3 regions of the Dyadobacter chenhuakuii genome follow, and region 2 is predicted to be linked to each of the others. Evidence: riboswitches for the same ligand, from Rfam matches in the RefSeq annotation. Region 2 holds a riboswitch; each other region holds the start of a gene.

Region 1 (3,282 bases), 140 kb from region 2:
ATGATTTCGATGTCGTCCATGAACAGTTCGCGCGATCTGTTCGCGATGGCGCTCGTCGTTTTTGGCTCCATGGCCTGGGCTGGTGGTTCTTTGTTTTCTAAATACAAGTCAGGCACCGACTCCGCAAGTGTCAATTCAACCTGGCAAATGCTGGCAGCCGGATTTGCCTTCCTCCCAGGCAGCATTATTTCGGGCGAACTGGCGACCCTGAATCTTGCATCCATTCCGATGGAAGCCTGGCTATCAACGTTATATCTGATTGTTTTTGGGTCGATTGCCGGTTTTGGAGCATACGTCTGGCTGCTGAAAGTCCAGCCAGCAACCAAGGTTAGCACTTATGCCTATGTAAATCCCGTCGTAGCAGTCCTTTTGGGGATATTTTTTGCAAACGAATCTATTTCTGTCCTGCAAATAGTCGGGCTGGTCATCATTCTCGGCAGCGTGTTGCTGATCAATCTGCACAAATATCGCAAGCCAAAACAAGTCGTATCCGCTTATTGATCTCTTGGAGGAATATGAGCAGTTAACACAAGGAAGCTTCTGTGATCTGCTCCACCTCCGAAATGTCCCTGTTTCTTTTGATCAAATTAAAGATACGTTCAAAATCAATAAGTTGCGAAGCTTCGAAGGCAATGACGCCTACGAAAACCCTTCCCTTGCTGATAAAGTTAAGGTGTTTGATCCTCGCACCATTAAACGATTCAACGATGGATGTGATCTTATGGAGACTTACAGCACTTCTGTAAATGATTTTGAGAAAGAAAATTTTGCTCATTTTAGTATTTTTTATCGTGGCTAATAATTGAAGAACCTCCGGCTCAATGCGTTAATTCCAGACGGAAACGTGACTGGCCGCGTGATGCAGGATCGGCATTATAAATGTTCACAACGGCCTGCACAATGTGATCAATCTCATCGAATGTGTTGAATTTGCTAAACGAGAAACGGACATTTTCTTTATCCTTCTGACAAGGAAGCGCGCTGATCACGTGCGAGCTGCCCTGACTGGAACAAGCGCTGCCGCCGGAAACTGCAATGCCCAGATTATCAAGACTTTTAACCAAACTGCCCGCAGCCAAACATGGGAATGAAACGTTCAGGATGTTCACCATGCTGTTTTCAAGAGAGTGACTTTCGCCATTATAACAAATGCCGTACACACCACTGATCGCCAGTTTGGAGACCATATATTGCTTCAACTTGCTGACTACGGAATGGTTGCTGTCCAGGTCGCGGTATGCCACCTCGAGCGCTTTGGCAAGCCCTACAATGCCAGTCACATTTTCTGTCCCTCCACGCTGTCCTTTTTCCTGGCCTCCGCCAAAAATTTGCGCATGAATGCGGTGTTTTTTATTGATATAGATAAATCCGGCGCCTTTCGGTCCATGGAATTTGTGGGCGGAACCCACCAGAAAATCGATAGGCGTCTGGGTCAGATCGATCCATTGCTTCCCGATTGTCTGGGTGGTGTCCGTAAAAAAAATGGAATCATAACGTTGAGCAAGTTTACTTATCGCGTGGATATCTGTCAGGTTTCCAATTTCATTATTGCCGTGCATCAGGCAGATCAATGTCTGTGGATTGGCTCTTAAAAGGTTTTCAAGATGGTAAAGATCAACATTGCCGCGCTCATCCAACTGCACAAAACTCGTTTCGATATCACCCGATTTTTCATGTTGGAGAATGGTTTGCAAAACGGCCTTGTGTTCAATTTTACTTGTCACGACATGGCTAATGTCATATTTCGCAATCGCACCGGATATGGCGAGGTTGATGGCCTCGGTGGCTCCGGACGTAAAATATATTTCTTCCGCAGAAGCATTTAAAACCTTCGCAACCAGCTTCCGCGAATCTTCTATCGCATCTTTCACCTTCCGTCCTGCCCAGTGAGTGGACGACGGGTTGCCGAAGCTGGCGGCAAAAAATGGAAGGATCGCTTCAATCACTTCCGGATCCAGTGCAGTTGTGGCGGCGTTATCACAATAAATTTCCATGTTGATCTAAGTGTTAAATGTTATCAGTTTATTGATTCCAAATGCCGCACCTTGCCTGGATAATCGTAACAATTCCGCCAAAAACGAAACCGTAACGAACATACACGGACAAGCCTCTGGCTTTCCTTAACTCGATTGTACTCTGTTACTCCGGTGGTTGGATTCTCAGATTTATCATTAGAATTAGGTTGGGGCACCTTAAAAAGTCATAGGTTGCCAGAAGATCATAGAGCCTAACCTCTCCCTTCCTTCTTTATAAATCTACTAATTCGATAGACAAAGATGTAATAAAGATTTTAAAGATCCAAAAAGAGCGAAAAATTTCTTTGAGAAAATTCTTGATGCGCAGATTACCCGCCGTTTATTTGGTTTCCGGATAGCCTTTTTGGAGGAGCATGGCTAGTTCATTGACCGTGATAATGTAGGTGCTTTCTTTGGCGAGGTTTGTGAATTCGTTGGGGTCTTTTTGGTGGTCGTATAATTCCACGCCGGCTTTTCCTCCATCCCATTCCGTGTAACGGAAGCGCTCCGTTCTTACGCTGCGACCAGTAATTTTATTCCGCCGAACTTGGGTGTAAGCAGCTTTATCCCAAATGCCGTCCGGGTTTTTGAGTAATGATGTCAGACTTTTGCCGCCGAGTTTTTGGGTAGGCATCAGTCCGCAAAGCTCAGCCAATGTTGGGTAAATGTCCAGTAATTCCACCGTCCTGCCCGATGCCTTTCCTGCGGTTCCGCCAGGCACTGAGATGATTAATGGAACGTGCGCAGCATTTTCGAAAAGGCTTTGCTTCATCCACTGGCCGTGCTGGCCTACATTATAACCGTGATCGCTCCACAAAACGATGATCGTTTTATTGGTCAGTTTCAACCGGTCCAGTTCGTCCAGCACCCTTCCTACTTGCGCATCCATGAATGAAATTGACGCATAATAGGCCCGCAACGCCTCTTTTCTTTGCGCTACTGAAAGGCCTAAATGTGCCGGTTTGGTGGAAATTGCTGCTTCCGGAACGTCGTCAAGGTCATTTTGAATTTCTTTCGGAAGCGGGATTGATGCCAGTGGATATTGGTCAAAATATTTTTTTGGCGCTACGTAAGGGGAGTGCGGGCGATAAAAACCAACTGCCAGGAAAAATGGCCCGGCCTTCTTTTCCTTCAATAATTTGATAGCCTCGCTGGCGACCATTCCGTCTGTCTGCTCTTCATCCGCTCCCTCGCTTGCATGCCAGGCAAGTGCGCTGCCCAAGCCTTGGTCCGGCGTAAGATTTTTGACTAGTGATTCTTCGGTTTT
Region 2 (3,282 bases):
CGCCGCGCTGATTTATGCTGTTATTAGCACAGTACCCTTTACGCCTGAATTCTACCAACAGGATTTCGACGCAGGTTTCAATGTAAATTCCTACAAATTCCGATGGCTGGATGCGCTCTCGCAAAACAAGCCCTGGTTTTTCGAGAGTCAGGAAGGCAAGAACTACACGGGATGGTTCGTCACAGTCGTCATATGCCTGCTGGCAGGATGGGCTTGGGACCGGCTCGACAGAAAGCGCATTGATTTTGAGAAGCTGTATTACTGGTTTTACACCGCGGCGCGCTATGGCATTGCGCTGAGAATGTCCTGGTTTGCTTGGGCGAAAGTGTTTCCGGTGCAAATGCCGTTTCCGACAATCAGTCAGCTGAACACCAACCTGGGCGATTTCACTCCGGGTAAGTTATATTGGCTGACCACCGGCGTATCGCCGTTTTTTGAAGTTTTCGCGGGATTTTTCGAGCTGGCGGCAACGCTTTTTATCCTTTTCCGGCGGACTACCACACTCGGGGCCCTGATGATGGTGGCTATTTTGGTGCCGATCTGGTTTGTTAACATTGGTTACGACGCGGGTGTGGAGCTTGCGAGTTTGCACATTCTCACGCTTTCGCTGATGCTTTTGGTGCGGGATGGCAAACGGTTTTATGAAATTTTAATTGAGCACAAGGCTGTTGCACTGACATATGTGCCAAAGATCACCTTTGCCCAAAATTGGAAGAATAGCGCCCTTCTTGCGTTCAAATATGCATTCATTTTCCTGTTCATCATTCATCGCGGTTACAGTTACGGGACCTTGTATGCGAGTGGCAAGACCTTCAAACTTCCCTTGGATGATGGACTTGCCGGATTTAGCGGGTTCTATCACGTGGCTGATTTTAAGCTGAATAGCAACACAATCCCGGATGCGATTGGAGACACCACGCGCTGGCAGAATGTCGTATTCGAGAAGTTCAATTCCATCAGCATTAAAATTGACAAGCCTTTCAAGCTCAACACGAAGAATTCAATCCGGACCACGGAGTATTACGGCAATATCGGCCGGTATTATTATGGGTATTCTGCCGATACGATCCATAAGTTGTTGGTATTAAGAAACCGCGCTGACACGTCGAGCAAGCTTCTTTTGAGGTATGAAAGAGTTGATCCAAACAAAATTCTTTTGTCAGGGACAAACGAAGCGAAAGACTCGATTTACGTTGTTTTGAATAAGATTAACAAGAAATATCCCCTTGAAGAAAAGCGCAAATAGCATTAGGCGACGCATTTCCTGGTGGCATGATCTCGAAATAATACTATTGAGTTTTGACATTCCGCAAAAGATGACTTTACCTTTGCATCGTCTTACGATTACTACCTGCAAAGTAAAAGTGGATTTATAAAGAAAGAGGGAGAGACAGGCTCGGCGAACTCTTAGCAACTTTCCAGGGTGGAATCAGTGCTAACCTGCCTAACATTTTTAGGAACTATAAATTTACAAATCATGTCCAGAAAAAGCATCCAAATCCGCCCGGTCCCCTGCGCAACCAAATGTTGTCCTGAGGACAAATGGAGAAGCTAATCAGCTTAAACTGAGTAATCGTGTCTACCGAACATTAAAACGCCTATTCGCGTTCGATAGCATTATTTTATCACATTTAGTCTACAAAACCAATAGACTTAATATTTTAACCATTCAATTTATTATGAAAAAGACCATTTTATCCGCATTGTCGCTCGCTACACTTGGCTTGGCATCTTTCACAAATACTGTAAAAGAAAATCCGTACACAGTAGACACACAGAAAAGCAAGCTGGTATGGAATGCTAAAAAAGTAACCGGCGAGCATTCGGGCCTGGTTCCCATCAAGAGCGGCACGTTACTGGTAGACGCTGGAAAATTAAAGGGCGGCAACTTTGAAATCGATCTGAAAGATCTCACAGTAACTGACCTGAAAGACCCTGAATACAACAAAAAACTGACCACACACCTGAAAGGCGAGGACTTTTTTGCTGTCGAGAAACATCCAACCGGCAAGTTAAATATCACCTCAGTAACGCCCTCCGGTGCAAATAAATACAATGTGAAAGGTAAGCTGACGATCAAAGGCATTACCGAGGATGTTGCATTTCCGGCAGAGGTGACTACAACAGGGAAAAACCTGACAGCTAATGCGAAGATCACGATTGACCGCACCAAATACGGCATCAAGTATAATTCCAAAACTTTCTTTTCCGCGATTGGCGACAAAGCAATTGACGATACTTTCAACCTGGACGTCTCGCTTATTGCAACAGAATCTGCTTCTACAACCAAGGCTAGCGTGAAGTGATATTGCCTCTTGTTGTACTATAACATTGCTTCTGATTTGGCGACGGAGGGATGACGGGTTTACTTGTCAAGTCAGCATGTGCAGGAATTCGGACAGGAACTGCAGGCTCCCCAGCCCGAAGAATGGACATCGCTGCGATTCCGTCGTCACCAAATCAGAACACCAATTACTAACGTATAAAGTTGTGCGTTATTAGGGTTCCATGCGGGCTATCGTCAGATGAAGCCATAAACACCTCTTTGAATGAAAAGATATATTCTACTATTATTTGTATTTGCCGCCTTTAAATCTTTCGCCCAGCAGCGCATACTGAACGGAAAAGTAACAGATGCCGTGAGCGGCGAAGCGTTGCCAGGTGTAAATGTGTCGGTAAAAGGCACCAGGCAAGGCACGCTGACTGATGCAGACGGAAAATATGCATTGAACCTGATCAAAGGGGAAACACTAGTGTTTTCATTCGTCGGCTTTTCCGCGCAAGAAGCTAAAATATCAGCTGAAAATCAATACGATATCAGTCTGCAACCTAGCTCGCAGCAGTTAGGCGAAGTGCAAGTGGTGGGTTCCAGAAATGCGAACCGCACCAAGCTGGATTCTCCGGTTCCGGTCGATGTGATCGATTTGAAACCACTTTTGGAATCAGCGCCGCAGGTCAGCATTACACAGCTTTTACAATATGTTTCACCTTCGTTTCATTCGGTAAATGGCAGCAATGCCGGTGATGCCGGTTCTGCGCTGAACCTCTCACAACTAAGGGGTTTGGGCGTGGATCAGGTGCTGGTTTTGGTGAATGGAAAACGGCGGCACAAAAGTTCAAACATCAACTGGGGCGGGCTTGGAAACGGGGCCACAGGTTATGATCTGAATTCGATTCCGACCGCCGCCATCCAGCGCGTTGAGATCCTCCGTGACGGGGCAGCTGCGCAATATGGTTCGGACGCAATTGCAGGCGTTATCAATATTGTTTTGAACAAAACAA
Region 3 (3,282 bases), 2.4 Mb from region 2:
ATCACGAAACAGCGACCCATACAAGTCCTCTGGTGAAACATGCGGTGAACCATACGTGAAAGCGGGTGCTATGAATCCGTACAAATGTGAGTGGTTATATAACAGTGGTAAATGTCAGCTTAGGCAGTTTCATTGCATTCTCAATGAGTTGTATATGAATGCCCAGAATGCCGGCAGCTGCATTATAATCGATTTTTTCCGGATCGTCCGTAGGCTTGTGATAGTCGTCGTGGCCGCCTGTGTGAAAGAAAAGCACCGGAATTTTTTTGGCATAAAAAGACCCATGATCCGAGCCGCCGCTTCCGGCCTTGTCCGTAAAAAACTTGGTATCGCTTTTCACATCTTTAAATATATCCGGCCATGCATCACTGGTCCCGTAACCGCCGATCCCAACGCCACGGCTGGCATCATAACGGCCAATCATGTCCATATTAGTCATGAAATTGATTTTTTCCAATGGTAATGTAGGATTGTTAACAAAATGACGCGATCCCAGCAGCCCCAGCTCCTCGGCACCAAATGCTATAAAGAGAAAGTTATAGGGTTCTTTGACATCATTCTTGGAAAAATAGCGCGCAAGTTCCAGCAAGCCTGCCACGCCCGAAGCATTATCATCGGCCCCGTTGTGAATTTGCCCTTCCGGCTTTTCTGCTTTCGAGCTTCCTTGTCTGCCCAGCCCCAGGTGATCAAAGTGAGCGCCAATGACAATGGTATTTGCAGCTCCGTTATCCAGAAAGCCGATGACATTATTTGTCTCGCGCAGACTGTCGGTAACAACCACGCGCCGCACTTTGGCCGTAAATGGTTGGTAAAATCCGTTGGTCCCCTTCGGTTGCAGCTTGTATTTTTTGAATTGAGCGGCTACATATCCGGCTGCTTTTTGGTTCTCCTTGCTTCCGGTTCCACGGCCCTGCATTTTGTCGGATGCAAGCTTGTAAACGTGTTTGGAAAGTTGGTCGGGAGCGGGCAGTTGGGCAAAGGCACTTTGGCAAACAAAACAAAAGAAGAACAAGTAATTTTTCATCGAACGCAGTATCATGAATGGGCAAAGATAAACCTCCCTGGATGCCCTGCAAAATAGAATTTGTGCTTTTGTTTGCATTTTCAGGCATCTGCGCTTAATATTGCAGGATCAAGTCAGTTGCTTCACCTTGTGTGCGATTGATTTATAAAGAAGAGGCGAGAGAATGGGCTCAATGAACCTCTGGCAACCTGCTACCACAATGGAGAAAGGTGCTAATTCCCACCTAAGTTATTAGGAGATATAAACTCAATTCGCGTGAACTTACAGTTAGAAATTTCCGTAAGCCGGATGGCTTTATTCTCGCATCTGCCCTGTGCATTCCACGGGACAGTCTGTTAAATTTTTGAATTAAAACCTGTGCTCTGGCACTTATGCAAGCGGAACAAAAAACATTTAAATATCCTTACGCCTACGCGCTGGAAATGGGCGGTGAATTGCCAGGCTTCGAACTGTCATACACCACTTATGGAACGCAGAATGCTGAAAACAACAACATTGTCTGGATCTGTCATGCATTAACGGGCAGCTCCAACGCGGCCGAATGGTGGGATGGCCTGGTAGGGGACGATAAGTTTTTTGACCCAGCCAAATATTTCATCGTTTGCGTGAATGTCCTGGGTTCGGCTTATGGCTCTACGGGTCCGCTGAGCATTAATCCCCGGACGCATAAACCTTTTTACAGATCATTTCCGACTATCACAGTTCGTGATGTGGTTGGTGCTATGGATCTGCTGCGGCAGGAGCTGGAAATTAAGAAGATAAAACTTTGTATTGGCGGTTCCCTGGGTGGCCAGCAAGCGCTCGAATGGGCGGTGGAAGTGCCCGATCTTTTTGAAGAACTGATCCTGATCGCCTCCAATGCACTGCATTCGCCGTGGGGCATTGCTTTTAACGAGTCACAGCGGATGGCGATTGAGGCGGACCCGACTTTTAATGATGGCACGGACGAGGCCGGAAGCATGGGTATGCGGGCCGCGCGATCCATTGCATTGCTATCATACAGAAATTACGACACCTATAATTTTACCCAGGCGCGTGATAATCCGGATCAGATCGATGATTTCCGGGCATCGTCCTACCAGCAATACCAAGGCGATAAGTTTGTGAAGCGGTTTAATGCCTATTCTTACTGGGTGCTTTCCAAGATCATGGATTCGCACAATGTAGGCAGGAATCGCGGCGGAATTGTGCACGCATTAGGCTTGGTTAAGGCCAAAACATTAGTATTAGGCATAAAATCCGATTTGCTGTTCCCATTATCCGAGCAACAATTTCTGGCCAGGCACATTCCGGACGCTGTTTTCCAGGAAATCGATTCGTTATATGGCCACGATGGCTTTCTTATTGAATATAAGCAGCTTACCCAAGTGATCAGGGCGTGGCAGGAAACGAATGGCAAATTGCAAACCGCAAAGATCTGAACATTAGTATCTAACATTAAGACTTAAGGAACATTAAGACATAAAAAAGCGCCGCTCAGAGGTTTCTCCGGGCGGCGCTTTTTGCGTTATAGTAATGCTATTTTGTTATTTTCAAAAGCAATTCCGGCTCGTTTGTGGTAATGTAATCGACGCCTTTTTCAAGAAACCATTTCATAGATTCTTCGTCATTCACCGTCCAGACATTGGTTGTCAGTTTTTTATCTCTGATATCGGCAATGTATTCTGGCTTTTTCTTCAACACATTCTGGTTGTAATCGATGCCATCCAGTCCTGCGGCTTGAATTTCATCCGGCGTTTTGTCTCCGTTCAGATATTCGACGTGTGCTTTCGGAGCCAGTTCTTTTACTTTTTTACAAACATCAAAATCAAAGGCAATGTAATCCGTAATGCCTTCCACTTTTAATTTTTTTACCATTTCCACACATTTGGTAGCCAGTGCTAGCGAGCGTTCTTTGCCCATCGAAGAAGTTTTGATTTCCAGGATCAGGCGTGTTTTCTTCTGTTTTGCGCCCGCTTTCAGGTAAGCTTCCAATGTTGGTAATGCCGTTCCATCTTCTAATTTGATCTGGGAAAGCTCCTGGGAATTGGTTTTTTCAATATGCGTTCCTTTGATCGAATGGTCGTGAAGCACATAAATGACCGAATCTGCCGACATATGCACATCAAATTCACTACCATAGCAGCCCAGTTTGATGGCATGCTCCAATGCGCCAATAGAATTTTCGGTTACGCCGGTATTTTTCCACGCGCCACGGTGCGCTATAACTTTGTTTTTATTTTGAGACATGCCTTCAAAAGCGGTCAGACTCAGCAAAC

Evidence for each region. A riboswitch is a leader RNA that binds a small molecule or an ion and turns the genes downstream of it on or off. The one in region 2 is predicted to bind S-adenosylmethionine.
Region 1: linked by a shared signal. The riboswitch ahead of NFI80_RS09560 (cysteine desulfurase family protein) and the one ahead of NFI80_RS08915 (YceI family protein) in region 2 are both predicted to bind S-adenosylmethionine.
Region 3: linked by a shared signal. The riboswitch ahead of metX (homoserine O-acetyltransferase MetX) and the one ahead of NFI80_RS08915 (YceI family protein) in region 2 are both predicted to bind S-adenosylmethionine.

The regions. Positions count from the first base shown of each region.
Region 1 covers NZ_CP098805.1:2,312,045-2,315,326, forward strand. Annotated here, with positions in the region: gene NFI80_RS09550 (EamA family transporter) at 1-501, shown strand, start outside; gene NFI80_RS09555 (hypothetical protein) at 524-775, opposite strand; gene NFI80_RS09560 (cysteine desulfurase family protein) at 819-1,994, opposite strand; SAM riboswitch class I at 2,163-2,256, opposite strand; gene NFI80_RS09565 (sulfatase) at 2,356-3,282, opposite strand, start outside.
Region 2 covers NZ_CP098805.1:2,170,939-2,174,220, forward strand. Annotated here, with positions in the region: gene NFI80_RS08910 (hypothetical protein) at 1-1,246, shown strand, start outside; SAM riboswitch class I at 1,368-1,469, shown strand; gene NFI80_RS08915 (YceI family protein) at 1,680-2,306, shown strand; gene NFI80_RS08920 (TonB-dependent receptor) at 2,550-3,282, shown strand, end outside.
Region 3 covers NZ_CP098805.1:5,749,688-5,752,969, forward strand. Annotated here, with positions in the region: gene treA (alpha,alpha-trehalase TreA) at 1-84, opposite strand, end outside; gene NFI80_RS24130 (M20/M25/M40 family metallo-hydrolase) at 95-1,024, opposite strand; SAM riboswitch class I at 1,164-1,271, shown strand; gene metX (homoserine O-acetyltransferase MetX) at 1,396-2,445, shown strand; gene NFI80_RS24140 (glycerophosphodiester phosphodiesterase) at 2,543-3,282, opposite strand, start outside.